DNA from 3 places in the Nonomuraea sp. NPDC005730 genome. Region 1 is predicted to be linked to each of the others. Evidence: riboswitches for the same ligand, from Rfam matches in the RefSeq annotation. Region 1 holds a riboswitch; each other region holds the start of a gene.

Region 1 (9,511 bases):
GCCACCCGCTGACGGTCTTCCCGACGACGTTCGAGGAGTTGCTGGCGATCACCGGAGGCACTCCGGTCGACGTCGAGTGACGTCGAGTAATGTGCGACGGGTGATCGAGTTTCGCGGGGCGGGCCCGGCCGAGTTCACCGAACGCCTGGACACGGTGATCGACGTCTACACGGCGGCGATGAACCCGCCCCCCGAGCAGATCTCCGGCCGCAAGACCATCATGCGGAACCACGGCACATATCCCCATTTTCAGTGCTATTTCGCGGAGTTGCGGGACCCGACCGGCGTGGCGCGCCCCCAGATCGTCGGTTTCGCGTACGGCTTCCGCGGCGCGACCGGCCAGTGGTGGCACGACGTGGTGATCAGGGCGCTGGCCGACGAGGCGGGCGAGGAGGCCGCGCGCGCCTGGATGGGCCACGCGTTCGAGCTGGCCGAGATCCACGTGCACCCCGACCACCAGGGCAAGGGCATCGGCCGGGCCATGATCCGCACTCTGTGCGCCGGCCGCGCCGAGCGTTCGGCCGTGTTGTCGACGCACGACCGCCCCACGGCCGCCCGCCACCTCTACGCCGACATGGGCTTCACCGACCTGCTGACCCGCTTCGTCTTCCCCGGCGGCTACGAGGAGTACGCGATCGTGGGCCGCCCGCTCCCCCTCGACTGAGTCGTCGCACATCACCGCAGGTAAAGCCCGTACTTGCAGGGTTTGCCGGATCATGCCCGAGGGCATCTTCATGACAGAAAGTGACGGACTCGTTACCGACTGGATACCACCCCCTGCCCGTCACCCGCCCGGTCCCCCTGCGGGCGGGTGGCGGGCATCCGCTCGTGCGGGGTCGGGCGGGGTCGGTCAGGCGGTGGCGGCGACCGGCGTCAGGCGCTGGAACACCTCGCGCGAGGCGCTGGACCGGTTGAACGTGATGAAGTGGATGCCGGGCGCGCCCTCGTCGAGCAGCCGCTGGCACAGCTCCGCGCCGTGCTCGATGCCGAGCGCCCGCACCGCGGCCGGGTCGTCGGCGACCGCCTCGAAGCGGGCCGCCACCCCGGCCGGGAACGGCGCCCCCGACAGCTGCTCCGACCGCGCGATCGTGCTCATCTGGGTGACCGGCATGATGCACGGGATGATCGGTGTGTCGCAGCCCTGGGCCGCCACCCGGTCGCGCAGCCGCAGGTAGTCGTCGGCCTGGAAGAACATCTGGGTGATCGCGTAGTCGGCCCCCGCGCGGCACTTGCGCACGAAGTAATCGGTGTCGGACTCGATCGACGGCGAGCGCGGATGCTTGTACGGGAACGCCGCCACCCCGACGCAGAACTCGCCCGCCTGCCGGATGAGCCGCACCAGCTCCTCGGCGTAGAGCACGCCCTCGGGATGCCGCACCCACTCGGCGGTCGGGTCGCCGGGCGGGTCGCCGCGCACGGCCAGGATGTTGCGCACCCCCGCGTCGGCGAAGCGGCCGACCAGGTGACGCAGCTCACGCAGCGAGTGGTTGACCGCCGTGAAGTGCGCCACAGGGGTGAGCGTGGTGTCGTGGGCCAGGCGCTCGACGATGTCGACCGTGCGGTCGCGGGTCGAGCCGCCGGCGCCGTAGGTCACCGAGACGAACGTGGGGCGCAGGGACTCCAGCTCCCTGATCGCCTTCCAGAGCTGCCGCTCCCCCTCGTCGGTCTTCGGCGGGAAGAACTCGAAGGAGAACGACCGGCCACCGGTGGCGAGCAGCTCGCGGACGGTGGGGACACGATCGGGCAGGATGGAGGGTCGACCAAGCGCCATGTGCCAAGCGTACAGGCCGGTGTCCGGATCGGCCGCCCCTAGACCGGGGACCCGACCCCGAGTCCGCGCCCACTAGTCTCAAGGCATGACCACTGACGCCGCGAGCATGGACGCCCTGCGCACCCAGGTGGAGCGCGCCCTCGGGGAGTTCGTCGAACGGCAGCTGCCCGCCTCGGGCGACGCCGAGCTCGAACCGCTGCGCGCCGCCGCGGGCGACCTGCTGGCCGGCGGCAAGCGCCTGCGTCCCGCGTTCTGCTACTGGGGCTGGCGCGGCGCGGGCGGCACCGACGTACCCCAGATCTTCACCGCCGCCGCGTCGCTGGAGCTGTTGCAGGCCAGCGCGCTCGTGCACGACGACGTGATGGACAAGAGCGACCTGCGCAGGGGCATGCCGGCCGCCCACCGCCGCTTCCAGTCCCTGCACGAGAAGGAGGGCTGGCACGGCTCGCCCGAGCAGTTCGGCGAGGGGGCCGCCATCCTGCTGGGCAACCTGCTGCTGGTGTGGTCGGGCGAGATGTGGCGCACCAGTGGCCTGCCGCCGGCGTCGCTGGCCGCCGCCCAGCCCGTCCACGACCACATGCGCACCGAGCTGATGTGCGGCCAGTACCTCGACCTGCTGGAGCAGGCCCACGGCGAGAACACCTTCGAGTCGGCGCTGCGGGTGGCGCTGTTCAAGAGCGGCAAGTACTCGGTGGAGCAACCGCTCAGGCTCGGCCTGGTGCTCGCGGCCGGCGCGCTGGAGCCCTGGATGGACGAGCTGTGCACCGGCTACGGCCGCCGCGTCGGCATCGCCTTCCAGCTCAGGGACGACATCCTGGGCGTGTTCGGCGACCCGGCCCAGACCGGCAAGCCGGCCGGCGACGACCTGCGGGAGGGCAAGCGCACGATGCTGGTGGCCCGCACCCTGGCCGCGGCGGCCCCGGAGGCGGCCGCGACGGTGCGCAGGCTGCTCGGCGACCCCGCGCTCGACGAGGACGGGGTGAGCGCCCTGCGCGAGATCATCACGGACAGCGGCGCGCTGCGGGAGTGCGAGGACCTGATCGCCGGCTATCTCGCCGACGCGCTGGCCGCGCTCGACGAGGCGCCGGTCACCGCCGGGTCGCGCACGGCGCTGACCGAGCTGGCCATCGCCGCGACCTCCCGCAAGACCTGACCCCGGACCTCCGGCCTCGGCCTCCGGCACCGGCGGCCGGCCTCAGCGCGCGTCCGGGTCTGGGCATGCGGCCCGCGCATCCGGCTTCGGCCATCCGGCCTCGGCGCGGGGCTCGGGCGCCCGTCGTGGACGGGCGCCCGGTCGTGTCAGGGGGTCAGGCGTTTGGCGAACTCGGCCGCCGCCGCCCCCGGGTCCTCCGCGTCGGTGATCGCGCGTACGACCACCACGCGGCTCACGCCGTACGACATGACCTCGTCGAGGTTGGCGAGGTCGATGCCGCCGATCCCGAACCACGGCCGCGCCGCGCCCGACCGCGCGCCCGACCCCGCGTCCGACCCCGCGCCCGACCTTGGGGCCGGTCCCAGTGAGGCCGCGTGCCGCAGCAGCGCCGGGCCGGGCGCGTGGCGGCCCGGCTTGGTCGGCGTGGGCCAGATCGGGCCGCAGCAGAAGTAGTCGACGCCCTCCTCCACGGCCGCGGCGGACGCCTCGGCGACGGAGTGGGTGGACCGGCCGATGACGATGTCGTCGCCGAGTATCTCTCGCGCGACCGTCACGGGAAGGTCGTCCTGCCCCAGGTGGAGCACGTCGGGCCGGGCGGCGAAGGCGATGTCCGCCCGGTCGTTGACGGCCAGCAGCTTGCCGTGCCGGTCGCAGGCGTCGCGGAAGACTTCCAGGAGCGCGAGTTCTTCGCGTGCCTCCAGGCCCTTCTCCCGCAGCTGGATGATGTCCACGCCGCCGGCCAGCACCGAGTCGAGGAACTCTGCCAGGTCGCCGCGGTCGCGGCGGCCGTCGGTGCAGAGATAGAGGCGGGCCTCAGAAACCGAGGGCCTGGGCACGCCGCTTGACCTCCGTGTGACGGCCGGCCTTGATCGCCTCGATGGGCGACCCCGGCAGGGACTCGTCTGGGGTGAAGAGCCAGCGCAGCGACTCGACATCGTCGAAGCCGGCGTCCTGCAACACGGTCAGTGTGCCGGGCAGGCCCTTCATCACGTCCTTCCCGTCGAGGAACACCGCGGGAACCTGTGGCCCGCCGCCGCCGCGGCGCACGCCGAGCAGCTTGTGGTCCTTGAGGAGTTGCTTGGCCCGCCCGATCGAGAGGTCGAGGCGTGAGGCCACTTCGGGGAGAGTGAGCCACTCGTCGACGAGCTGGTCGGTCTCCCGGTCGATCTGTGCAACAGAAAGCGTCACGAAACCACAACTACCACATGCCGTCCTTGCTCAAACAACACAATCCCGTAGGGGGACCTCTGGATCTACCAGGCGTTCTGTGTCGAGGCGATGACCGCCCTCGATGATCCTACGGCCCTGCACGTAGTCCCGAGGCCGGTCGACGGCCAGCACGGCGGCCAGGGTGTCGCCGGACGTCAGCCAGACGGCCGACCACTTGCCCTCGGGCTCGCCCCGGTAGAGCAGGCGGTCGCCGGAGGGGTGGTGGCCGATGTACTGGACCATGTGGCCGAACTGCTCGGACCAGAAGTAGGGCGCCGGGTCGTAGACGGCCTCCTCGCCCAGCAGGGTCGCGGCGGCCACCTCGGGCGAGCCGAGCGCGGTGTCCCAGTGCTCGACGCGCAGCCGGACGCCGTAGCGGCGCGACCACCAGGCCGCGCAGTCGCCGGCGGCGACCACGTTCGGCATGGACGTGCGCAGGTGCTCGTCGGTGACGACGCCGTTGTGCAGGTCGATGTCGGAGCCGGCCAGCCATTCGATGGCCGGGCGCACGCCGATGCCGGTGACGACCACGTGCGCCTGGACGAACTCGCCGCCCACCAGCCGCACGCCGCCCTCGTCCACCTCGTCGACCATGGTGTTCAGGCGCAGGTCGATGCCGTCGTACCAGTGTCGGGTGCGGGCGCCGATCTCCGGGCCCACGGCGTTGGCCAGCGGGGTGGGGCCGGCCTCGATCACGGTCACCGAGCAGCCGGCCTTGCGGGCGGCGGTGGCGACCTCGGCGCCGATCCAACCGGCGCCGATGATCGCCACGTGGGCCCCGGCCACGAGCCCGGCGCGCAGCTCGTGGGCGTCGTCGAGGGTGCGCAGGACGTACTGGGGGCCGTCGCCGGGCACGGTGATCGGCTCGGCGCCGGTGGCGATCACGAGGCCGTCGTAGCCGAGCTGGCCCTCGGTCGTCTCCACGACGCCCTCGCGCAGGGCCTTGGCGGTGACCCCGGGCCAGAAGTCGACCTCCAGCGCGTCGAGGTCGGCCTCCAGGAAGCTGGAGTCGGCCGCGCCGGACAGCACGGCCTTGGACAACGGCGGACGGTCGTAGGGCCGATGGCGCTCCTGGCCGATCAGCGTGATCCGTCCGGTGAAGCCGCGCCCGCGCAGCGCCTCCGCGCTGCGCAGCCCGGCCAGGCCCGCTCCCACCACTACGACATGGTTCACGTTCATGACCATAACGGGGGCGGTGCCGGTGCGTCGCGCCGAGGCCGTAGGCTGGAGGCGCAAGACGCGCGGGAGTCCGGCCGTCACCGGGCTGAGAGGAAGGCTTGAGCGGGCCTTCGACCGCAAGACACCTGATCCGGATCATGCCGGCGAAGGGAGCGCGGATGAATGTGATCGTGGGCGGCGGGGTCGTCGGGTTGTCGATCGCCTGGCGGCTGGCCCGCGAGGGGCTGCCCGTCACGGTGGTCGACCCGGCCCCGGGCCGCGGGGCCTCCTACGCGGCGGCCGGGATGCTGGCGCCAGTCAGCGAGGTCGCCTACACCGAGGAGCCGCTGCTGCGGCTGGGGGCCGCCTCGCTGCGCCGGTGGCCGTCCTTCGCCGCCGAACTGGCCGCCGACGCGGGCCTCGGCCCGGCCCTCGGGCCAGGTGTCGGCGCGGACCTCGGGCCAGGTGTCGGCGCGGGGCTGAGCGGCGGGGTCGGGACGAGGCCTCGGGATGCCTTCGGGGGCGCGTTCGGGGTGATCGGGCCGGAGGGGGCCGCTGGTCGTGCGCTCGACCTGCGCGCCGACGGCACGCTCGACGTCGCCTTCGGGGCCGACGACCTCGCGGCGCTCGACGACCTGGCGGCGTTCATGGACAAGCTGGGGCTGCGGGTCGAACGGCTGACCGGGCGCGAGTGCCGCCGTCTGGAGCCCATGCTGGCGCCTTCGGTGCGCGGGGGGCTGCTGGCCCCCGGTGACGCCTGGGTCGATCCGCGCCGGGTCACGGCGGCGCTGCTGGCCGCGCTCGACCGGCTGGGCGTGCCCGTGGTGCGGGCGCGGGTGACCGGACTGCTGCGCGACGGCGACACCGCTCCAGGCGTCGTGACAGGCGCTGGGACCAGCTCCGGCGCCGGCGCTTGGACCGGCGGTGCGGCAGGCCCTGCGACGGGTGCTGTGACGGGTGTGCGGCTGGAGCCCGTACCCGGTCAGCCTGAGGCGGTGCGGGAGATCGCGGCCGAGCGGGTGGTGCTGGCCGCCGGGGCGTGGAGCGGGGAGCTGGCCGACGTGCCCGTCCGGCCGGTCAAGGGACAGATCATGCGGTTGCGCTCGCCGCAGCCGCTGCTCGGGCGGTGCGTACGCGGGATGGTGCACGGCGCGCCCGTCTACCTCGTCCCCAGGGGCGACGGTGAGCTGGTGCTGGGGGCGACCCAGGAGGAGCTCGGGTTCGACACCCGGGTGACCGCGGGCGGGCTCTACGAGCTGCTGCGCGACGCCAGGGAGCTGGTGCCGGGCGTCACCGAGCTGGAGGTCGCCGACGTGGTCGCCGGGCTGCGTCCGGGCACCCCCGACAACCTGCCGATCATCGGGGCGGGCGAGGTCCCCGGGCTGGTGCTGGCGACCGGCCACCACCGGGGCGGGGTACTGCTGGCGCCCCTGACGGCTGCCCTGGTCACGGCGGCGGTGATGACCCCGGCCGCGACACCCCCGGCCGCGACGATGTCGCCCCCGACGGCGCTCCCGACGGCGGCCTCGACAACGGCCTCGACGACGGCCCGGACAGCGACACAGACGGCGACACAGGCCGCGGCTCCGGCGGCGGCCCCGGCGGCGGGGCTTTCGACGGGCGCGGGGATTCTGACGGGTGAGGAGGGCGAGCTGGCCGCGCTGTGCTCGCCCGCGAGATTTCGGGATATTTCATGATTGTGACGATCAACGGCGCCCCGCACGAGGTGGCCGACGGCACCACCGTGGCCCAGGCCGTACGGACGCTGACCACGGCCACCACCGGGGTGGCCGTGGCCGTGAACGACGAGGTGGTCACGCGGAGCACGTGGGAGACGACGGCGCTCGGCGACCGCGACCGCGTCGAGGTGCTGACGGCGGTGCAGGGTGGATGAGCTGATCATCGCCGGGGAGAAGTTCGACTCCCGGCTCATCATGGGCACCGGCGGCGCGCCCTCCCTGGAGGTGCTCGACCAGGCCCTGGTGGCCTCGGGCACCGAGCTGACCACGGTGGCCATGCGGCGGCTCGACCCCGGCGCCCGCGGCTCGGTCCTCGACGTGCTGCGCCGCCGCGACATCAAGGTGCTGCCGAACACCGCGGGCTGCTTCACCGCGGGCGAGGCCGTGCTGACGGCCCGGCTGGCCCGCGAGGCCCTGGGGACGAACTGGGTCAAGCTGGAGGTCATCTCCGACGAGCGCACGCTGCTGCCCGACCCGATCGAGACGTTCGACGCGGCCGAGCGGCTGGTGGCCGACGGGTTCGTGGTGCTGCCGTACATCGGCGACGACCCGGCGCTGGCGCGGCGGCTGGAGCAGGCCGGCTGCGCGGCGGTGATGCCGCTGGGCGCGCCGATCGGCTCGGGGCTCGGGATCAGGAACCCGCACAACATCGAGCTCATCGTGGAGGCCGCCGAGGTGCCGGTGATCCTCGACGCCGGCATCGGCACGGCCAGCGACGCCGCCCTGGCCATGGAGCTGGGCTGCGACGCGGTGCTGCTGGCCACGGCGGTCACCCGGGCGCAGCGGCCCGAGCTCATGGCCTCGGCGATGAGGGCGGCCGTGGTGGCGGGACGCCAGGCCCGGCAGGCGGGCCGGATCCCGCGCCGGCGCCACGCCGAGGCGTCCTCGCCGACGACCCCCTGAAGATCCCCCTGAGGTCCCCGGAGGGACCGGCTCGCGCCGGCCCTCCCGCCGGTCGGGGCCGCTCTCGCGAGAACGTCTCCGCATCGGTTTCGGGCGCGCGGGCCCTGCCGGTGGCAAAACGCCCGTAAACTCAGGGGGGTGGTGGATAAGACGACTGCGGACCCCCTGGTCGGGCGGCTCCTCGATGGGCGTTACCGCATCGAGAGCCGGATCGCCCGGGGCGGTATGGCGACCGTCTACCTGGCGCTCGACGTCCGGCTGGATCGCACTGTCGCGTTGAAGGTCATGCACTCCTCGCTCGCCGAGGACCCGGCCTTCGTCCGCAGGTTCATCGGCGAGGCCAAGTCGGTGGCCAGCCTGTCCCACCCCAACGTGGTGCACGTCTTCGACCAGGGCACCGACACCGACGTCGTCTACCTGTCGATGGAGTACGTGCCGGGCCGCACGCTGCGCGACATCCTGCGCGAGCGCGGCAGGCTGCCCGCCCGCGAGGCGCTGGAGATCATGATCCCGGTGCTGGCCGCCCTGGGCGCGGCCCACCAGGCCGGGATGGTCCACCGCGACGTGAAGCCCGAGAACGTGCTGATGACCGACGACGGCCGGGTCAAGGTCGTCGACTTCGGGCTGGCCAGGGCGATCGAGGCGACCAACCAGACCCGTACCGGCGTGATGATCGGCACGATCGGCTACATGTCGCCCGAGCAGGTCACCACCGGCGGCGCCGACGTGCGCAGCGACGTCTACGCCGCGGGCATCATGCTGTTCGAGCTGGTGACCGGGCAGCAGCCCTACGACGGCGAGACGCCGATGTCGGTGGCCTACCGGCACGTGCACGACACGGTGCCGCCGCCGTCGTCGCTGGTGCCCGAGGTGCCGCAGCTGATCGACACGCTGGTCGGGCACGCCACGGCCCGCGAGCCCCACGACCGCCCGGCCGACGCCACGGCGATGCTCGTCGAGGCGGTCGACGCCCACCGGATGCTGCCCCGGCTGAGCACCCCGCCGGCCATGACGGCCGTGTTCAACCAGTCGATGCCGCCGCGGCCGAGCGGCGCGGGCGCCCCGTCGATGCCGCTGGCCGCGCCGGCGCACACGCTGATCCAGCCGCGCGCCGAGGTGACGCCGCCGGGGACGCCGCCGGGGTCGCCGCCGCCGTCCAAGCGTTCGTTCAGGCCCAACTGGTTCCTGGTCACGCTCGCCGCGGTCATGGTCGTGGCGGTGGCGCTGACCGGCTGGTACTTCTCCCAGACCAAATACGTGCTGGTGCCCGACCTGGTCGGCCAGAACATGGTGGTCGCCGAGCGCACCGCCACGAGCAAGGGCTTCAAGGTCCACAAGGTCGCCGGCGAGTACGACGAGGACACCGCCGAGGGGCTGGTGCTGCGTACCGACCCCGAGGGCAAGACCGAGCTGGAGAGCGGCAGCACCATCACGCTGGTGCCCTCGCTCGGCCCCAAGAGGGTGATCGTCCCCAGCGTCAAGGGCCTGACCAGCGACGAGGCCCGCATCAAGATCGCCGAGGCCGGGCTCACCGTGGGCAGCGTCAAGCGCCTGCCCAACGGCGAGGTCGAGCGGAAC
Region 2 (9,511 bases), on a different contig from region 1:
GGCTGGCGGGACGCGGATCACCTCGTCGAGATCTCCCCCGTCGACAAGGAGGAGGTCAGCCACCTGCTGGGCCGGTTCCTGGGCGAGACGGCCACCCGGGCGTTCGCCGCGCTCAAGGACCCGGAGGAGCAGGTGCGGCTGGCCAACCGGCTGCTCGGCCTGCTCGCGGACGCCGAGGTGGAGGTCGTCTCCGACGGGCCCGCCCGCCTGCTGTCCGTCGTCAGGAACGAACCCGGCGCGGCCGCCCCCGCCAGGCCGCTGACGTCGCTCTCCGAGGCGGCCCTGCTCACCAACGCCCGCGAGGACCCCAACCTGGCCCACGAGCTGGCCACCGAGCTGGCCAGCGCCGACCGGGTCGACCTGCTGTGCGCGTTCGTCAAGTGGTCGGGGCTGCGCATCCTCGAACGTCCGCTGGCCGAGCTGGGGCGGCGCGGCGTGCCGGTGCGGGTCATCACCACGACCTACATGGGCGCGACCGAACGCCGGGCGCTCGACCGGCTGGTCCGCGACTTCGGCGCCGAGGTCCGCGTCGGCTACGAGCAGAACTCGACCCGGCTGCACGCGAAGGCGTGGCTGTTGCGCCGCCGTACGGGCTTCGACACCGCGTACGTCGGCAGTTCGAACCTGTCACGCGCAGCCCTGCTGGACGGGCTGGAATGGAACGTTCGCCTGTCGTCGGTGACGACACCTCGGCTGCTGGACAAGTTCGAGGCGACCTTCGACTCCTACTGGAACCGTCCCGAGTTCGAGCCGTACGACCCCGAGACGGACGGCGGCCGGCTGGACGAGGCGCTGTCCCGGTCGCAGAGCGGTGAACGGCTCTTCGACATCCCGGCCCTGGTCCCGCACCCCTTCCCGCACCAGCGGGAGATGCTGGAGGACCTCGATGTCGAAAGGACCGTCCACGACCGGCACCGGAACCTGCTGGTGGCCGCGACCGGCACCGGCAAGACCGTCGTCGCCGCGTTCGACTACCGCAACCTGCAACGGCGTCTCGGCCGCCGGCCGGCCCTGCTGTTCGTGGCGCACCGCAGGGAGATCCTGGCCCAGGCCATGCACACCTACCGGCAGGTGCTGGCCGTCCCGGACTTCGGCGAGCTGCACGTCGGCGACGAACGTTCCCGGCAGTGGCGGCACGTCTTCGCCTCGGTGCAGTCCCTCAGCAGGATCATCGACACCTTCGCCCCCGACCATTTCGACGTGGTCGTCATCGACGAGTTCCATCATGCGGCCGCCCGCACGTACCGCCAGATCATCGGCCGGCTCCGGCCCAAGGAGCTCCTGGGCCTGACCGCCACCCCCGAACGCGCGGACGGCACCTGGGTGCAGGACGAGTTCTTCGACGGGCGCATCGCCTCGGAGCTGCGCCTGTGGGACGCCCTCGACGCCGACCTGCTCTGCCCGTTCCACTATTTCGGCATCAACGACGAGACCGACCTCAGCACGGTGAAGTGGTCGCGCGGCTCCTACGACCTCGCGACGCTGGACAACGTCCTCACCGGCGACACCGCGCGGGCGCGGCTGGTGTTCAACGCGCTCCTGGACAAGGTCAGCGACCCGGCGGCGGTGCGTGGGCTCGGATTCTGCGTCTCGGTGGGACACGCGCGCTTCATGGCCGACTTCTTCACCAGGGCGGGGCTGCCCTCGCGGGCGGTGGACAGCGGCACCGACGACCGGTCGCGCAAGGACGCGCTGAAGGCCCTGCGCGAGGGGAAGGTCACCTTCCTGTTCGCCGTGGACCTGTTCAACGAGGGCCTCGACGTTCCGGACGTCAACACCCTGCTCCTGCTGCGTCCGACCGAGAGCGCCACCGTCTTCCTGCAGCAGCTCGGCCGCGGCCTGCGCCGCACGCCCGACAAGGACGTGCTGACCGTCCTCGACTTCGTCGGCCGGCACCGCAAGGAGTACCGCTTCGGCAACCGGTTCCAGGCGCTCACCGGCTTCGTCCGAGGGCGGCTGGAGACGCAGGTCAGGAACGACTTCCCGCTCCTGCCGTCGGGCTCGCAGATCGTCCTGGACCGGGTCACCAAAGACCGCCTGCTCGACGAGCTGCGGATCCATCTGAGCGCGACGGTCACCATGGTCACGCAGGAGATCCGGTCGCTCGCCGAGACGTCGCTGGTGAAGTACCTGGAGGCGAGCGGCCGCGACATCGACGACCTGTACCGCAACCGCCGCTACTGGACCGACCTGCTGCGCCGGTCCGGCCTGGTCACCGCCCCCGCCTCCGCGCTGGAGAACGCGCTGGGCCGCCGGATCCGCGCCCTGCTCCACGTCGACGACCGCCCGCGGGCCGCCGCGTACGCCGACCTGCTGCGTCCCGACGGGCCCCGGCACGACGACTGCCCGCCGATCACACAGGCGTTCGCCCGCATGTTGTTCTTCTCCTTCTGGCGGGACGGCGGCGGCTTCGCCTCCTACGACGAGGGCCTGGACCGGTTGCGCGCCGAGCCGGACCTGTGCGCGGAGATCCTGGAGGTCCTCGCCTACGGCGTGGAGCGCCCGCGCCATGTGACCAAGCCCCTTCCCGCGACGCTCGCCGGCGTGCCGCTGGTTGTCAACGGCCACTACTCGGCCGACGAGGTCCTGGCCGCTCTGGGCTGGGCGAGCCTCGGCGGTTCGGTACCCGCCACCATGCGGGAGGGCGTGGCGTGGTGCCCGGCCACCCACTGCGACGCCCTCTTCGTCACCCTGCGCAAGAACGAGAAGGAGTTCTCCCCGCAGACCATGTACCGGGACTACGCCCTGACCCCGGCGCTCTTCCACTGGGAGTCCCAGAACCGGACCGGTGCGGGGTCGGCCACCGGCCTGCGCTACCAGAGGCATGAGCACACCGGCAGCCACGTCCTGCTGTTCACCAGGGAACGCACGGAGAACGACCGTCGTCATCCCGAGCCGTACGTCTTCCACGGCACCGCCCGCTACGTCGAGCACAAGGGCGAACGCCCGATGGCCGTCACCTGGAGGCTGGACGAGGAGATGCCCGCGGACCTGTTCCGGCGCGCGGCCATCGCCGGCTGACCGCCGTAGCCCGTCGGAAAGGGGTGATCTGGGCAGAGCATGACGTTACCGATACCCCGTCAGGGGAAGATCGCCGGACATGTCGGAGACACCACCACCCCAGAGCCAGCCGTACCCGGGCCGTACGAGCGACATGTCGCCCGAGCCGCGCGACGAGATGCGCGGCTACGAGGGCAGGGGCCTGCTGGCGGGCAAGAAGGCGCTGATCACCGGCGGTGACTCGGGCATCGGCCGGGCGGTGGCGGTGGCCTTCGCCAAGGAGGGCGCCGACGTCGCCATCGCCTACCTCGACGAGCACGACGACGCCAACCACACCCGCGGCCTGGTCGAGCAGGAGGGACGGCACTGCGTGCTGCTGCCCGGCGACCTGGGCGACCGCGACCACTGCGCGACGGTCGTGGAGCAGGCCGTCTCCGAGCTGGGCGGCCTGGACGTCCTGGTCAACAACGTGGCCTACCAGGCGCCGGTCGACTCCCTGGAGGAGCTGACGGACGAGCAGTGGGAGCACACGTTCGCGGTCAACATCCACAGCTACTACCGCGTCACCAAGGCCGCGCTGCCGCACCTGCGGGAGGGCAGCGCGATCGTGAACACCTCCTCGATCAACGGCCTGCGCGGCAACAAGACCCTCATCGACTACGCCGCGACGAAGGGCGCGATCAACGCCTTCACCTACTCGATGGCCAAGAACCTGGTCGAGCGCGGCATCAGGATCAACGCCGTCGCCCCCGGCCCGGTCTGGACGCCGCTGATCCCGGCCACGATGCCGGAGGAGAAGGTGGCGAAGTTCGGCGCGCAGGTGCCCATGAAGCGGGCCGCCGACCCCGACGAGATCGCCCCTTCGTACGTGTTCTTCGCCGCCGACCGGCTGTCCTCGTACTACACGGGCGAGGTGCTGGCCCCGATCGGCGGCGAGACGCTCCCGGGCTGACCGCGCAGGTCAGAGGTAGATCGAGCCGCCCTTCCCGAGGAACTCGGCCGCCTTGTCGGCCATGCCCGCCCGCACCTCGTGGCTGAGCTTCATCGAGCAGAACTTCGGGCCGCACATCGAGCAGAAGTGCGCGGTCTTGGCGGGCGCGGCCGGCAGGGTCTCGTCGTGGAAGGCGCGGGCGGTGTCCGGGTCGAGCGACAGGTCGAACTGGTCCTCCCAGCGGAACTCGAACCGGGCGTCCGACAGGGCGTCGTCCCACGCCTGGGCCTGCGGGTGCCCCTTGGCCAGGTCCGCCGCGTGCGCCGCGATCTTGTACGTGATCACGCCGGTCTTGACGTCGTCGCGGTTGGGCAGGCCGAGGTGCTCCTTGGGGGTGACGTAGCAGAGCATGGCGGTGCCGTACCAGGCGATCATGGCGGCGCCGATGCCCGAGGTGATGTGGTCGTAGCCGGGGGCGATGTCGGTGACGAGCGGGCCGAGGGTGTAGAAGGGCACGTCGTCGCAGAGCTCGCGCTGCAGGTCGACGTTCTCCTTGATCTTGTGCATGGGCACGTGGCCGGGCCCCTCGATCATCACCTGCACGTCGTGCGCGTGCGCGACCTTGGTCAGCTCGCCCAGCGTGCGCAGCTCGGCGAACTGGGCCTCGTCGTTGGCGTCCGCGATCGACCCGGGGCGCAGCCCGTCGCCCAGCGAGAACGTCACGTCGTAGCGGGCCAGCAGGGCGCACATCTCGTCGAAGTGCTCGTACAGGAAGCTCTCGCGATGGTGGGCCAGGCACCAGGCGGCCATGATCGAGCCCCCGCGCGAGACGATCCCGGTCTTGCGGCGGGCGGTCAGCGGCACGTGCGCCAGCCGCACGCCCGCGTGCACCGTCACGTAGTCGACGCCCTGCTCGCACTGCTCGATCAGGGTGTCGCGGTAGACCTCCCACGACAGCGACTCGGGACGCCCGCCCACCTTCTCCAGCGCCTGGTAGATGGGCACGGTCCCGACCGGGACGGGCGAGCTGCGGATGATCTGCTCGCGGGTCTCGTGGATGTTCGGCCCGGTGGACAGGTCCATGACGGTGTCGGCGCCCCACCGGGTGGCCCAGGTCATCTTCTCGACCTCCTCCTCGATCGAGGAGGTGACGGCGGAGTTGCCGATGTTGGCGTTGATCTTGACCAGGAAGTTCCGGCCGATCGCCATCGGCTCGGACTCGGGATGGTTGACGTTGGCGGGGATGACCGCCCGGCCGGCCGCGACCTCCTGCCGGACGAACTCGGGGGTCATACCCTCCCGGACGGCCACGAACTCCATCTCCTTGGTCACCACACCGCGCCGCGCCGCGCCGAGCTGGGTGACCGGCGACCCCCACGCCGAGCGGTCGGTACGCGAGGGCCCCGAGGTGTCGTAGAGCCGCACCGAGGTGCCGTTCGACAGCCTGACCTCGCGCATCGGCACCTGGAGGTCACCGATGTGGATCTTGGAAAAGCGCGCGTCGTTCATCGCGCAAACTCCCTTCGCCGGCATTATCCGGAGCAGGTTCTGGCGGTCGGCGGCTGACAGCCGTCCTCTCAGCCCGGTCCGCACCGGGCTCCCGCGTTGGTCACCGCGATCATAACCCCGCGCGTGGCAGGATCAAGGGGATGTCTGATCCCATTGCGCACACGACCGCCACCTACGACCGCATCGCGCGCCAGTTCGACGAGCAGTTCTCCGATCCGCCTCCCCCGTTCGCGGCCTTCCGCGACCGGTTCGCCTCGGCCCTGCCCGCCGGAGCCACGGTCGCCGACCTGGGATGCGGCCCGGGGCGCGAGTCGGCCTGGTTCGCCGGGCGCGGCCTGACCACCGTGGGCGTGGACCTGTCGATCGAGATGGCCAGGCTCGCCGCCGGGCGCGGCGTGCCTGCCGTTCTGGGCGATCTGCGGCGGCCGCCGCTGTCGCCGGCCTCCCTGGACGGCATCTGGTCGGCCGCGGCTCTCGTGCACGTGCCGTCCGAGCAGACCGAGCCGACGCTGCGCGCCTGGCACGAGTCGAACGTCACCCACCGCACGTGGTTCAGCGTGCTGGCGACAGCGCGCAGCTCTCCCCTGCCCTAGTCTCCAGGTCGCGCGCGAATCCGGGGCCGCGCAGCCGGGCGGTCCCGCCGCGCGCCGACGCCAGCCTGACCTCGACCGGCACGCCGTCCGCCCAGGTCACCCCGACGGTGAAGCCGCCGCGGGCGCGCAGCCCGTCGAACGAGCCCGCGCGCCAGGCGGCCGGCAGCGCGGGCAGCAGCTCGATGACGCCGGCGTGGCTCTGGAGCAGCATCTCGGCCACCCCGGCGGTCGCGCCGAGGTTCCCGTCGATCTGGAACGGCGGATGCGTGTCCCACAGGTTGGGCAGCGTGCTGGACCGCAGTTGCCCGCTCAGCATGCTCAGGGCGCGGTCGCCGTCCTTGAGCCGGGCCCAGAAGCTGACCTTCCAGGCCATGCTCCAGCCCGTGCCGCCGTCGCCGCGGGCTTCGAGGGTGGTGCGCGCCGCGGCCAGGTGCTCGGGAGCGGTGAGCTGCGTCCCGGGGTGCAGGGCGTAGAGCTGGGAGACGTGCCGGTGCCGGTCGGACGGGTCGTCGAGATCGGCCTTCCACTCCTGGAGCTGCCCCCAGGACCCGACCCGCAGCCCGGGATCGAGCCGGTCGGCCGCCGCGCGCAGCCGTCCGGCGAACTCGGCGTCCACGCCGAGCGTCCGCGCGGCCTCGGCCGTGCAGGCGAACAGGTCCCGGACGATCTGCTGCGGCATGGCCGCGCCCGCGGTGAAGTCGCCGTGCTCGGGCGAGTACGCGGGCGAGACGACGAGGCTGCCGTCACGCGCGTCGGGACACAGGTTGGCCAGCCAGAACTCGGCGGCCTCGCGCATCGCCGGGTAGGCGTGCCCGCGCAGGTAGCGCTCGTCGCCGTCGAACAGGTAGCGCTCGTAGAGCTGGCGCACCAGCCAGCCGGCGGCGTCCGGCATCCAGAACGACGTGGGCCAGTCGTGCACCCCCGTGAACCCGAACGGGTTGGTGTTGGAGTGCACCACCCAGCCCGCGGAGCCGAACATCGACCGCGCGGTCTCGCGACCGGGCGCGCGCAGCCCCGCCACGAACTCCTGGTACGGCACCGCCGTCTCGGCCAGGTTCGCCGGCTCGGCGGGCCAGTAGTTCATCTGCAGGTTGATGTTGGTGTGGTAGTCGGACTCCCACGGCGGGGAGTTGGACGCGTTCCACACCCCCTGGAGGTTGGCCGGCAGCGAGCCTGGGCGGGAGCAGGCGATCAGCAGGTACCGGCCGTACTGGAAGTACAGCGTCTCCAGGGCCCTGTCGGACGGGGTGCCGGCGCCTTCGTAGGCGGCCAGCACGCGGTCGGTCGGCAGGTCGGGCATGCGCCGGCCGAGGTCGAGGCGTACCCGGCCGAACAGCGCCCGGTGGTCGGCCTCGTGCTCGGCCCGCAGCTCCGCGTACGGCCGGCGCGCCGCCGCGTCCACCACCGCCGTGACCCGCGCCGCCGGGTCGGGGCCGCGGTAGCCGGGGTGGACGGGCGCGTAGTCGGTGGTCGCCGAGAAGACGAACACCGCGCTGTCGGCGCCCGTCACCACGACGCGGTCGCCGTCGTCCGTGCGGGTGCCGCCCTCGGTCAGCACCTGGACCTGGCCCTCGTACACCAGGCCGTTGTCGGCCAGCACGCCCCGGACGCGCAGCCGTCCGGCGTCGGCGGTCACTTCCTCCCCGCCGTCATGCGCGGTGCCGAAGCGCAACGTGAACCCCACCCGTCCCGGGCGTCCCGCCGCCAGCCTGCCGACGATGACGTGCGCCGGGTACGAGGCGAAATATTCCCTGGTGAGCACCACGCCGTCGGCGTCCTCGTACGTCACGGCGGCCACCGCGGCCTCCAGGTCGAGCGTGCGCCGGTAGCCGCCGGAGAAACCGCCGGTCACGTCGAGCAGCAACTCGCCGAAGTTCTGGTACGCCCCGAAGCCGGGAATGTGCCCCACCGTGCTGTAGGCCGGGTTCCCCAGGATCTCGGCCACCTCCTCCGGCGCCATCGAACCCCGCTCGTCGATGACCCGCCGCACCGCGTCCAGAGCACCGGGACGGTCCGTCGGCCAGTTGCCGGATCCGCAGGGCTCCGCGCTGCCCGGACCGCCGGTCCACAACGACTTCTCGTTGAGCTGGACGCGCTCGGTCGCAAGCGTCCCGAACACGCAGGCGCCGAGCGCTCCGTTGCCGATCGGAAGGACGTGTCCTTCCCAGCTGGGGGCGGGCTCGTCGTACCGGAGCGTCAGCATGGCGATCAGCCTAAGGTTTGGCGATCGCCCCTGGCGGTACGGACTCCCTCAGGGGAACTATGATGAAGATCGCCGCTGTGGCCGCGATCGTGGCTCTCACCACGATCGGACCGGCTGCCGCCTCTGGGGACGGCATCGAGCAGCAGGAAGTGAGCAAGCAGCAATACCGGACGCTGACCGCCCAGTGCCGCTACGCCGACACACAGGCCCTGCGCCAGAAGTGCAGGCAGGCGGTCAAGGACAACTACCGAATCGGCCGGCGCAACCGTTCGCTCGACTGCCGGACGTACTCCGGCGTGACGGTCTGCGGCGAACTGCTCCTCAGCAAGACCGAGCGCGCGTGCATCGACGAGTCCACCAGACAGGGCTTGGCCTATCGCCGCGCCGAAGTGGAATGTTACGTGGCCTGACCATGATCGTCGCAGGTGTCGACGGCTCGCCGACCGGACTGCTGTCCGTCGACTGGGCCGCCAAGGAGGCAGTGCTGCGCGGGGTGTCGCTGACCGTGGCCCACGTGGTGCCCGACTGGGTCTGCCATCCGATCTCCGGCCGGTACGCGGAGGTGGGAAAGTGGATGCGCGACGGCGCCAAGGAGGTGCTCGCGGCCGCCGAACGGCGGGCCCGCGAAGAGGGCGCCGAGGTGACCACGGAACTCGTGCCCGGCGATCCCCGCGCCGCGCTGATCAGGACCGCCGAGCAGGCCGACCTGCTCGTCGTCGGCAGTCGTGGCCTGGGCGGCGTACGCGGGCTGCTGCTCGGCTCGGTCGCCCACGGGGTGGCCGCGCACGCCCAGACGGACGTCGTCCTGGTCCGCGACCCGCCCGCCGTTCCGCGCGGTGAGCTGGTGGTCGGCGTCGACCGTTCCGAGGGCAGCCTCCGCGCGCTGAAGTTCGCCTTCGCCGAGGCCGAGCTGCGCGGCGCCAGGCTGCGCGCGGTGGAGGCCTTCGCCTGGCCGCGTCCCTCGGGCTTCGAACCCGCCGATCCGGAGGCCGAACGCGAGACCCGCGAGGCCCTGCGGACCTTCCTCGCCATACCCCGGCAATGCCATCCCGGCGTGGAGGTGATCGAGGACGTCGTGCACGGCCATCCCGTCGAGGTGCTGCGCGAGGTGGCGGCCGGCGCCGACCTGCTGGTCGTCGGCAGCCGGGGCCACGGCACGCTGAAGGGCATGCTCATCGGCTCGGTCAGCCAGGCCATGCTGCACCACGCACCCGGCCCGCTCGCGATCGTGAAGGCTACATCCGTTTAGGGTACGTTCCCGCGGGTCACCGCCGT
Region 3 (9,511 bases), on a different contig from region 1:
CGACTCCCGGCTGGCGGGCATCGACGGGGTGCTCGACGACTACGAGGGCCGGCCCGCCGACACACCCGGCACCAACTGGCTGCTGGTCGGCTCCGACAGCCGCAAGGGCCTGACCGCGGCCGAGCGCAAGAAGCTGGCCACCGGGCGCGCGGTCGGGCAGCGCACCGACTCGATGATGCTGCTGCACATCTCCGACAACGGCGACAAGCCCACCCTGGTCAGCCTTCCGCGCGACTCGGCGGTGACCATTCCGGGGCGCGGGCGCGACAAGCTCAACTCGGCGTACGCGTCCGGCGGGCCGAAGCTGCTGGTCCGCACGGTCGAGACCGTCACCGGCGTGCACGTCGACAACTACATGGAGATCGGCTTCGCCGGCTTCGTGGACATCGTGGACGCGATCGGCGGCGTCGAGATCAACGTCCGGGCCGACGTCGACGACCCCAAGGCCGGGCTCAAGCTCAAGAAGGGCAAGCAGGTGCTCAACGGCTCCCAGGCCCTGGGCTACGTACGCACCCGCAAGGGCGGCGCGCTGCCGGACTTCGAGCGCACCAAGCGGCAGCGGCAGTTCCTCGGCGCGGTGGTGAAGAAGGCCGCCAGTCCGGGTGTGCTGATCAACCCGTTCACGTCGATCCCGCTGGCCATGAGCGCCACGGACGCGGTCGAGGTCGACTCCAGCACCGGCGCGTTCGACATGCTCTCGCTGGGGCTGGCGATGGGCGACAGCCCGGTCACGACCGTGGTGCCGTTCGGCGGGAACGAGATCGTCGCCGGCGGCGGCGCGGCGATCAAGTGGGACCGGCTCAAGGCGCTGGCCCTCTTCGACGCGCTGAAGGCCGACAAGCCGGTGCCGAAGGAGATCGTGGACGCCGGTTGACCTGCCCCGCGAGGCGCGAGCCTCGCGGGGGCGGCCGGGCCCGGCTCGGCCGGGGCCCGGCTCAGCTTGTGGCGGCGACGACCGCGGCGGTGGAGGCGGTGACGGCGACGGCCGCGGTGATGGCGGTGATCGTCTTGGCGACCGCCTGGCCGGCCCACTCGCCCTCGGCGACCTCCTTGACGCGATCGAGGTCGGCGCCGGGGAAGGCTTTGCGGTCGAGCTTCGCCGCGTGCATGATCGCGATCAGCGTGGCGGTGCGCTCGTCGGGGTCGGCGCCCGCGAGGACGGACGTCACGCGTTCGCGCACGTCGGCCTCCACCTGGGGGTCCGACTCCGGCCAGCGGGTGGTCGGGAAGATGCCCAGGACCCGGCCGCGCTCCTCGGCCAGCACGCCCGCCTCGGCGAGCCTGGTGAGCAGGCGCCTGCGCAGCTTGTCCGTCTGCAGCCGCTGCACCCACCACGCGGGCTTCCTGGCCTTGCCGTCCTCGGCCATGCGGGCGAGGGCGGCGTCGAGCTCAGTGTCGCCCAGCGGGGTGGCGTCCTTGACCGTCACCTTGTCGTCGGCCAGCTCGACGCGGCCCGCGGCGGCCAGCTCGGCGAGGATCGCGCCGCCGAGCGCGGGGTTGAGCTGGACGCCCCCGATGAGCTGCTTGCCCTCTTCCTCGTCGTGGGCGAGGAGGAGGAGTTCTTCGGCAATCGTCACGGTCATGCCCCGACACTAACCTCCCAGCATGAGCATTTCGGAAAAACTTCACGCGATCGGCCGGCCGCTGCTCCAGGCGCAGCTCGACCACCCCACGGTGGCCGGGATCGGGCGGGGCGACCTGCCGGAGCCGGTCTTCCGGTCCTGGCTGGAGCAGGACTACCTGTACCTGCTCGACTATGTGCGGGTGTTCTCCAGGCTGGCCTGGCAGGCGCCGGACGGGCATCTGGGGGACCTGGTGGATCTGGCGCATGCGACGTACCACGACGAACTGCGGCTGCATCGGTCGTTGTCGGCGGAGTTCGGGGCCGATCTGGACAACGCGGTGAAGGGGCCGGCGTGTGCGGCGTACACGGCGTTCCTGCTGGAGGCGGCGGGGTCGTACGGGGAGGGGTTGGCGGCGCTCTATCCGTGTATGTGGGGATATTCGAGTCTTGGGAAGATCCTTGCCGAGAACCCGCCCGCCGAGCCGCGGTACCGGGCCTGGGTGGACACCTACGCCGACCCGGCGTTCGCGGCGCTGACCGTACGGATCGGGCAGATGATCGACGAGGCCGACCCCGACCCCGTACGGGCGGAGGCGCTGTTCGCCGAGGGCATGGCACACGAGCTCGCCTTCTGGGACGTGCCGTAGTCGCGTGCCGGCCCGGTGCGCGCCATACCCTGGTGGCATGCCGGAACTTCCCGAGGTGGAGTCGCTCACCAACTTCCTGCGCGAGCGGGCGGTCGGCCGTTCGATCGCCGGCGTCGACGTCGTCGGCTTCCAGGCGCTCAAGACGTTCGACCCGCCGGTCACCGCGCTCGGCGGGCTCACCGTCACGGGCGTGTCGAGGCACGGCAAGTTCCTCGACCTCGACTGCGACGGCCTGCACCTGATCATCCATCTGGCCCGCGCCGGCTGGCTGCGCTGGCGCGACGACCTGACCGGCGCGCGGCCGGTACGGCCGGGCAAGGGGCCGCTGGCCGTACGTGTACGGCTGGCGCCGGACGACGACGGCCTGGCCCCCGGGTTCGAGCTGACCGAGGCCGGCACGCAGAAACGGCTTGCCGTCTACGTCACCGACAAGCCGGAGGACGTGCCCGGCGTCGCCGCCCTGGGCCCCGACCCGCTCGACGACGCCTTCACCGTCGAGGCGCTCAAGCGCATCGTGGGCGGCAACCGCACCCAGATCAAGGGGCTGCTGCGCGACCAGAAGGTGATCGCGGGCATCGGCAACGCCTACTCCGACGAGGTGCTGCACGCGGCGAAGATGTCGCCGTTCAAGATCGCGGCGTCGCTGACCGACGCGCAGATCGCCGACCTGCACGAGGCCATCGTGACGACGTTGCGCGACGCCGTCGAACGGGCGCACGGGCTGGCCGCCAAAGACCTCAAGGCGGAGAAGAAGTCCGGGCTGCGCGTGCACAACCGGGCGGGCCAGCCGTGCGACGTGTGCGGCGACACGATCCGCGAGGTGTCCTTCGCCGACTCCGCGCTCCAGTACTGCCCGACCTGCCAGACGGGCGGCAGACCGCTGGCCGACCGGCGGATGTCGCGCCTGCTCAAGTAGGGTCCCGGGCGCGGGATGATGGAGGCATGACCGTTCCTGAGATCGAGGCCACCGCCGTTCCCGACGACGCCTACCTGCTCGACGTCCGTGAGCAGGACGAATGGCTCGCCGGCCACGCCCCCGAGGCCGTGCACATCCCCATGTCGCAGATCCAGGGCCGGGTCGAGGAGGTGCCCGCCGACCGCACCGTCTACGTGGTGTGCCGGGTCGGCGGCCGGTCGATGCAGGTCGCGGCGTGGCTCAACCAGCTGGGGCGCGACGCCGTCAACGTGGGCGGCGGCATGCAGTCGTGGGAGTTCGCGCGCCGTCCGATGGTCAGCGAGACCGGGCAGGAGCCTTTCGTGGCCTGAATGCCCCACTGTGGCGGTTCTGCCGCCATTAAGGCATGATGAGGGCGCCAACTGCATAGTCGCGGGAGCTCGGGGTGCCGGGCTGAGAGGGCAGCAACACAGCCGCTGCCGACCGCCTGAACCTGTCCGGATAATGCCGGCGTAGGGAGTGTGCGATGACGCATGTCGTCGACGAAGTTCCGCTGACCCTTGACGGCGCGCCCCCCAAGACCCTCGGCGTCCTCGACCAGGGCGCGCTCTGGGCCAACCTCGGTGTCAGCCTCCTCGGCTTCTCCGGCGCGCTCGTCCTGATCGACCCCCTGGGCGGCGCGCCGCTCAGCCTCGTGGCCGCGCTCACGGCCGCCGTGGTCGGCAGCCTCATCGGCACGGCCATGGTCGGTCTGTCGGCCATCCCCGGCACGCAGACCGGGCGGCCGGCGATGGTGCTGCTGCGCGGGCTGTTCGGGGCGAAGATGTCGTACGTCCCGTCCGTGCTGAACATCGTGCAGATGCTCGGCTGGGGGGCCTTCGAGCTCTGGGTGATCGCCAAGGCCGCGAACGCGATCTTCGGGAGCGTCCCGTACCAGGTGTGGGTGGTGGTGGCGGGGGTGCTGACCACCGCGCTCGCCGTCTGGCCGCTCGGGTCGATCAGGCTGCTGCGCCGGTACGTCACCGCCGGCGTGATCGTGTCGCTGATCTGGTTCACCGTGTCGTTCCTGGGCGAGGCGCCGACGTACACAGGTGGGTCGTGGACGGCCTTCGCCCCGGCCGTCGACTACGTCATCGCCCTGTCGGTGTCGTGGGTGCCGATGGCCGCCGACTTCGCCAGGCACTCGCGCTCCAGCCGGGCCGCCTTCACCGGGGTCGTCGGCGGCTACACCGTCGCCCAGGTGGCCTGCCTGGCCCTCGGCGTGTACGCGGTGGCCATCGCGGGCGCCCAGGCGGTCCAGGCCGACGGCATGGTCGTGTTCCAGCCGTTCGTCGCGGCGCCGCTGGGCGCGCTGTTCTTCGGCATCCTGGTACTGCGCGAGACCGACCAGTCCTTCGCCAACGTCTACTCCACCACCGTCTCGCTGCAGAACCTCATGCCGAACGTCGACCGCCGGGTCGTCTCGACCGCGATCGGCGTGCTCACCACCGCGATCGCCCTGGTCGTGGACGTCACCTCCTACGGCGCGTTCCTCGGGGTGATCGGCGCGGTGTTCGTGCCGATGTTCGCGGTGCTGGCCGTCGACTACTTCGTGCTCGGCGGCGCCGCCCGCTGGAACACCGCCGAGGACGCGCCCTCGCGCTGGCTGATGCTGCTGCCGTGGGCGCTGGGCTTCGCCGCCTACTGGTTCACCACCTCGACGCCCACGGTCGCCGGCTGGGACGACTTCTGGGCCGCCGCCCGCGACGTCGTCGGCTTCACGCGGGAGCCGTGGATGAACGGCGCGCTCGGCGGCGCGCTGGTCGCGGCCCTGGTGACGCTGCTCATCGGCGTGCTCACCAGGGGCCGGCGCCGCTCAGCGGCCCGCTGAGGCCCGGCGTTCGACGTTGAGCAGGTGCTGCTTGGCGGCCACGCCTCCGGCGTAGTCGCCGAGCTCGCCGTCCTCACGGACCACCCGATGGCAGGGCACGATCACGCACACGGGGTTGGCGCCGACCGCGTTGCCGACCGCGCGAAGGGCGCGCGGCCGTCCGATGCTCGCGCCGATCTCCTCGTACGTCGTGGTCGTCCCGTAGGGCACGGCCATGGTCTTCTGCAGCACGGTACGGGCGAACGGCGTGGCCAGCGCGAGGTCGACCGGCGTGGCGAAGGTGCGCAGGCGGCCGGAGAAGTACGCGTCGAGCTCCCGGCGCACCGGGTCGAGGCGGCGGGCGTCGGGCCCGATGAACGTGCCGACCTCCTTGGCCACCCGCTCGAACACGGTGTTCTCGGCCTCGAAACTGCAGGCCGCGATGCCCTTGCCGGTCACCGCGAGCACCAGCCTGCCCACGGCGCCGTCGTAGGTGCCGAACGCGACGGCCGGTGGCCCCTCGCCCTTGTAGGTGCTGGAGGTCACTCTCAGCAGGGCATCGAGGTCGCTGCTCGACATGCCTCTCACCCGTTTCAGCCACCGGAATCTTCGTGAGCGCAGCGTATCGGACGGATCGCCCGTCAGACCCACCACGCCACGTGCACTATGGAGGTGTGGGGTACGCATGGGTCGGCAGTGACGAGGAGATCGCTCGCGCCGTGCTCGCCGGGTCCCCCAACGCCGTGGTGGCGCTCGACCGCGACCAGAGCGTGCTGGTCTGGAACGCGGCGGCCGAGCATCTGTTCGGCTGGACGGCGGCCGAGATGCTGGGGCGCCGGGCGCCGATCGTCCCCGACGAGCTGGCCGCCGAGCACAACGCGGTGCTGGAGCGCGTACGCACCGGGGGGCAGGTGTCGCTGCGCACCAAGCGCGTCCACAAGGACGGCAGGTCGCTCGACCTGCGGGTGGACATCAACGCCCTGCGGATGGGCAACTCCGTGGTCGGCTACGTCCTGGCCCACCATCCCGCACGGGCCGACGAGGTCGCCGGGCTGCGCATGGAACGCCGGGCCAGGCTGGTGCGCCGGCTCACCGACGTGGTCGGCGACATCAACTCCGAGCTGGAGCTACCGGCCGTGCTCGACCGCATCTCGGCCAGCCTCACCGAGCTGACGGGCGCGGACGCGGGCGGTTTCGTGCTGATCGAGGGGGAGCGGCTGCGGCTGGTCAGCACGTACCGGCTGCCGGAGACGCTCAGGGGCACCACCACCGGCCTGCGGACGAGCCTGGTGGACAAACTCTTACGTACGGGCAAGACCGTCATGCTGGAGTCCCAGGGGCTCGGCGACCTGGTGTGGGCCAGGCTCAACGGGCTGCACACGATCGCGCTCGGCCTGGCCGCGGTCGGCGGCCGTCCTTACGGCGCCCTCTACGCGCTGTTCGCCGGGCCCGCCCCCGGCCACCTGGAGCTGGAGCTGCTCGAACTGCTGGCCGGGCACGCCGGCATCGCGGTCGGCAACGCGGTGGCCTACCAGGAGGCGGTGCGGCAGCGGGCGCACGAGCGGGCCGTGTTCGACGCCAGCGCCGACGGCATCGCCGTGCTGGACGACGTCGGCCGGGTCGTGCGCTGGAACCCCGCCGCGGCCGAGCTGACCGCCTTCCCCGCCGACGCGGTGATCGGCGGGCCGCCGCCGTTCCCGCTGCCGAGCCCCGGTGAGAAGCTCACGTTCCAGATGGAGAACGGGCGCTGGCTGGACGTGGTGAGCGCGCGGATCGAGGAGACCGGCGAGATCGTCATCGACTTCCGCGACGTCACCCAGGCCAAGGAGCTGGAGGAGGCCAAAGACCTCTTCCTGGCCACGACCAGCCATGAGCTGCGTACGCCGATCACGATCGTGCGCGGGTTCGCCGGCACGCTGGACGCGCGGTGGGACAAGATGAGCGACGCGGAACGGCGCTCGGCCGTGCACACGATCGCCGAGCGGGCCGGATCGTTGGGGCAGCTCATGGACCACCTGCTGCTGGGGGCCAGGGCGGGCGCGGACGAGCTGGCCGTCCGGATCGAGGCGTTCGACCTCGCGGCCCGGATCCACGCGGCCACGCTCGGCCTTCCCACCTTGTCCGACCGCCACCGCGTCGAGGTGCGCATCCCGGACGAATTGCCTCCGGTGCTGGGCGACGCCCTGGCAACCGACATCGTTTTGGGGCAATTGCTGGAGAATGCGTTTAAATATTCCCCAATGGGTGGATTGATCTGTGTTGAAGCTTGGCCCGAGGACGACGGCGTGGTCGTAGTGGTGGATGACGAGGGGGTCGGAATCGCACCGCCTGACCGCGAACGGATCTTTGAGCGCTTCGTCCAGGTGGACAGCGGGGACCGGAGACGCTTTGGTGGAGTGGGGCTCGGCCTCTACATCGTGCGCAGTCTGGCCAGGGCACAGGGGGGAGAAGTGAGTGCTCAATCGAGGCCCGGAGGGGGTACGAGGATGCGCTTGATCCTGAGACGCGCTTCCCCTATCCGATCCGACACACCGATGCGGTAACGAGGTGGTCACAGTTGAGCTGATCTATCGTCCAATGTGTACAAGCTGTGATCGAGATGCGGTTTCTGCGATTGGCTAACGGGGCATTTCGGTCGTACCGGGGAGTGTTCCCGCGGGGGGCACAGGGAACGGGGAGGTGGGTGTGTCAAGCGTGGTGCTGCTGCCGTACGCGCCGTCCAGCGTCGCCGTCGCCCGCCAGCGTCTGAGCACTGACCTGCAGGATTGTGGGGTCTACACCGCCGCGATCGACGATGCGGTGCTCGTGGTGAGCGAGTTGCTGAGCAACGCGCTGCGGCACGCGCATCCGCTGCCTTCAGGCATGGTGAGGGTCGCCTGGATGCGTAGCGACGATCACATAGAGGTGGCGGTCAGCGACGGGGGTGCGGCGACAGAGCCGCGGGCGGGCCGCCCGACCCTGTCTTCGCTCGGGGGCCGGGGGCTGGGGATCGTCGAATACGTGGCCGAGAGCTGGGGGGTTCGTCACGACGGTGACACGACGACGGTGTGGGCGATCCTGCCCGCACCCAACGGGGCGGCGGTGAACGGGCAGGTCGCGGCCCTGAAGGAGGCCGGTTAGGCGGTTCTGGCCGCCAGTACGGCCCGTTCGGTGACGGCCCATGCCGTGGACACCAGGAGGTACAGGCCGGCCGCCAGGGGGAGCACGAGCACGGCCAGCGCGGAGGCGTACGGCAACAGCGGCATGACCTTGCGCAGCAGCTCCGGCTGCTCCTCCGACACCTTGATCGAGCGTGCCGACAGCCATGCCAGCAGCACGAGCCCCGCGATCACGATGACAAAGACCGAAACCGGCCAACTGATCAGACCGAAATTGGCCACCACGCCCGCGAGCTGCTGGCCCAGCGGCGTCCCGAACAGAGTGTGACCGGCCAGTGCCGTCGGATGCGTGGCCACCCTGAACATCAGCCACATGAACGGCAATTGCGCCAGCATCGGCAAGATCCCCGCGAACGGCGACGTGCCCTCCCGGGCGTACAGAGCGGTCAGCTCCTTGGACAGCCGCTCGGGATCGCGCCCGTGGCGCTTGCGCAGCTCCTGCAACTTCGGCGCGAGCCGCTGCCGGACCTGGCCGGCCCGCGCCTGGCGGACGTTGAGCGGCAGCAGGACCAGGCGTACGGCGAGGGTGAACAGCACGATGGCGAGCGCGGCGTGGCCGCCGGACACGCCGATGACGAACGTGACAAGTGAATCGATCATGAGCCCTTCAGACATGACGACGGACCAGGGCTCACACATGACGATGAGCCCCGCTTTGACGGGAAGCGGGGCTCGCCTAAGGCGCTCGTGGACGCGGGCGTCCGGCCGCGTCGGGATCGCGCAGCCGCTGGAAGGCCGTGCGGCGCGCGTAGCTCAGCGGGAAGCCGGGAGACTCACCGCCGAGGGTGGGCAGCAACGTGGCAGCCCACGTGGCCAGCAGGAGGATCGCCATCATGGTGATCCCCACCAGCCACGGATCGAACAGGAACGACATCACTGCGACGAACGGGACTTACCGACGACGGTGACCGCGATGAAGACGACCAGGGCGACGACCCCGACGATCAGGACGAGCTTGAACAGACCTGCCAGCAGCGGCAGGAGGAAGTTGAACAGCACGAAGAGACCGAGAAGGGTCCCTAAAACGAGCATCACGACTCTACTCATGAGGCCACCGTACGTCCTCGGGGCATGATCCGCGAGGCTTACGAACCTGTGACGTACATGTCCCCCACGTGGGGCTCAGCCGTACGGTGAGATGGTGAACACCCGCATCCTGGTGGTCGACGACGATCCGACCGTGTCCGAGGTCGTGGCGCGCTATCTGGAGCGCGACGGGCACGAGGTGGAGTGCGTGGGCGACGGCGCCGAGGCGCTGCGCAGGGCTTTGGCCGACCCGCCCGACCTCATGGTGCTCGACCTGATGCTGCCCAGGATCGACGGGCTCCAGGTGTGCAGGAAGCTCAGGGAGCGGTGGCCGGTCCCGGTGATCATGCTGACCGCGCTCGGCGAGGAGAT

The links. A riboswitch is a leader RNA that binds a small molecule or an ion and turns the genes downstream of it on or off. The one in region 1 is predicted to bind thiamine pyrophosphate.
Region 2: another riboswitch for thiamine pyrophosphate. It lies ahead of thiC (phosphomethylpyrimidine synthase ThiC); the one in region 1 lies ahead of ABZ444_RS05920 (FAD-dependent oxidoreductase).
Region 3: another riboswitch for thiamine pyrophosphate. It lies ahead of ABZ444_RS32980 (cytosine permease); the one in region 1 lies ahead of ABZ444_RS05920 (FAD-dependent oxidoreductase).

What each region holds. Positions count from the first base shown of each region.
Region 1 covers NZ_JBEXYK010000003.1:189,254-198,764, reverse strand. Annotated here, with positions in the region: gene ABZ444_RS05955 (YbaK/EbsC family protein) at 1-80, shown strand, start outside; gene ABZ444_RS05950 (GNAT family N-acetyltransferase) at 101-664, shown strand; gene metF (methylenetetrahydrofolate reductase [NAD(P)H]) at 851-1,771, opposite strand; gene ABZ444_RS05940 (polyprenyl synthetase family protein) at 1,857-2,924, shown strand; gene thiE (thiamine phosphate synthase) at 3,071-3,760, opposite strand; gene ABZ444_RS05930 (Rv2175c family DNA-binding protein) at 3,738-4,112, opposite strand; gene ABZ444_RS05925 (FAD-dependent oxidoreductase) at 4,143-5,312, opposite strand; TPP riboswitch at 5,365-5,481, shown strand; gene ABZ444_RS05920 (FAD-dependent oxidoreductase) at 5,471-6,988, shown strand; gene thiS (sulfur carrier protein ThiS) at 6,985-7,185, shown strand; gene ABZ444_RS05910 (thiazole synthase) at 7,178-7,933, shown strand; gene pknB (Stk1 family PASTA domain-containing Ser/Thr kinase) at 8,075-9,511, shown strand, end outside.
Region 2 covers NZ_JBEXYK010000001.1:323,051-332,561, reverse strand. Annotated here, with positions in the region: gene ABZ444_RS01515 (DUF3427 domain-containing protein) at 1-3,021, shown strand, start outside; gene ABZ444_RS01510 (SDR family oxidoreductase) at 3,101-3,952, shown strand; gene thiC (phosphomethylpyrimidine synthase ThiC) at 3,962-5,440, opposite strand; TPP riboswitch at 5,433-5,545, opposite strand; gene ABZ444_RS01500 (class I SAM-dependent methyltransferase) at 5,581-6,033, shown strand; gene ABZ444_RS01495 (glycoside hydrolase family 95 protein) at 5,993-8,236, opposite strand; gene ABZ444_RS01490 (hypothetical protein) at 8,296-8,646, shown strand; gene ABZ444_RS01485 (universal stress protein) at 8,649-9,485, shown strand.
Region 3 covers NZ_JBEXYK010000038.1:40,876-50,386, forward strand. Annotated here, with positions in the region: gene ABZ444_RS32955 (LCP family protein) at 1-874, shown strand, start outside; gene ABZ444_RS32960 (GPP34 family phosphoprotein) at 936-1,583, opposite strand; gene ABZ444_RS32965 (TenA family protein) at 1,606-2,211, shown strand; gene ABZ444_RS32970 (DNA-formamidopyrimidine glycosylase family protein) at 2,249-3,127, shown strand; gene ABZ444_RS32975 (rhodanese-like domain-containing protein) at 3,154-3,477, shown strand; TPP riboswitch at 3,529-3,642, shown strand; gene ABZ444_RS32980 (cytosine permease) at 3,633-4,976, shown strand; gene ABZ444_RS32985 (methylated-DNA--[protein]-cysteine S-methyltransferase) at 4,962-5,534, opposite strand; gene ABZ444_RS32990 (PAS domain-containing sensor histidine kinase) at 5,630-7,498, shown strand; gene ABZ444_RS32995 (ATP-binding protein) at 7,650-8,075, shown strand; gene ABZ444_RS33000 (YidC/Oxa1 family membrane protein insertase) at 8,072-8,713, opposite strand; gene ABZ444_RS33005 (DUF6412 domain-containing protein) at 8,790-8,987, opposite strand; gene ABZ444_RS33010 (hypothetical protein) at 8,987-9,160, opposite strand; gene ABZ444_RS33015 (response regulator transcription factor) at 9,252-9,511, shown strand, end outside.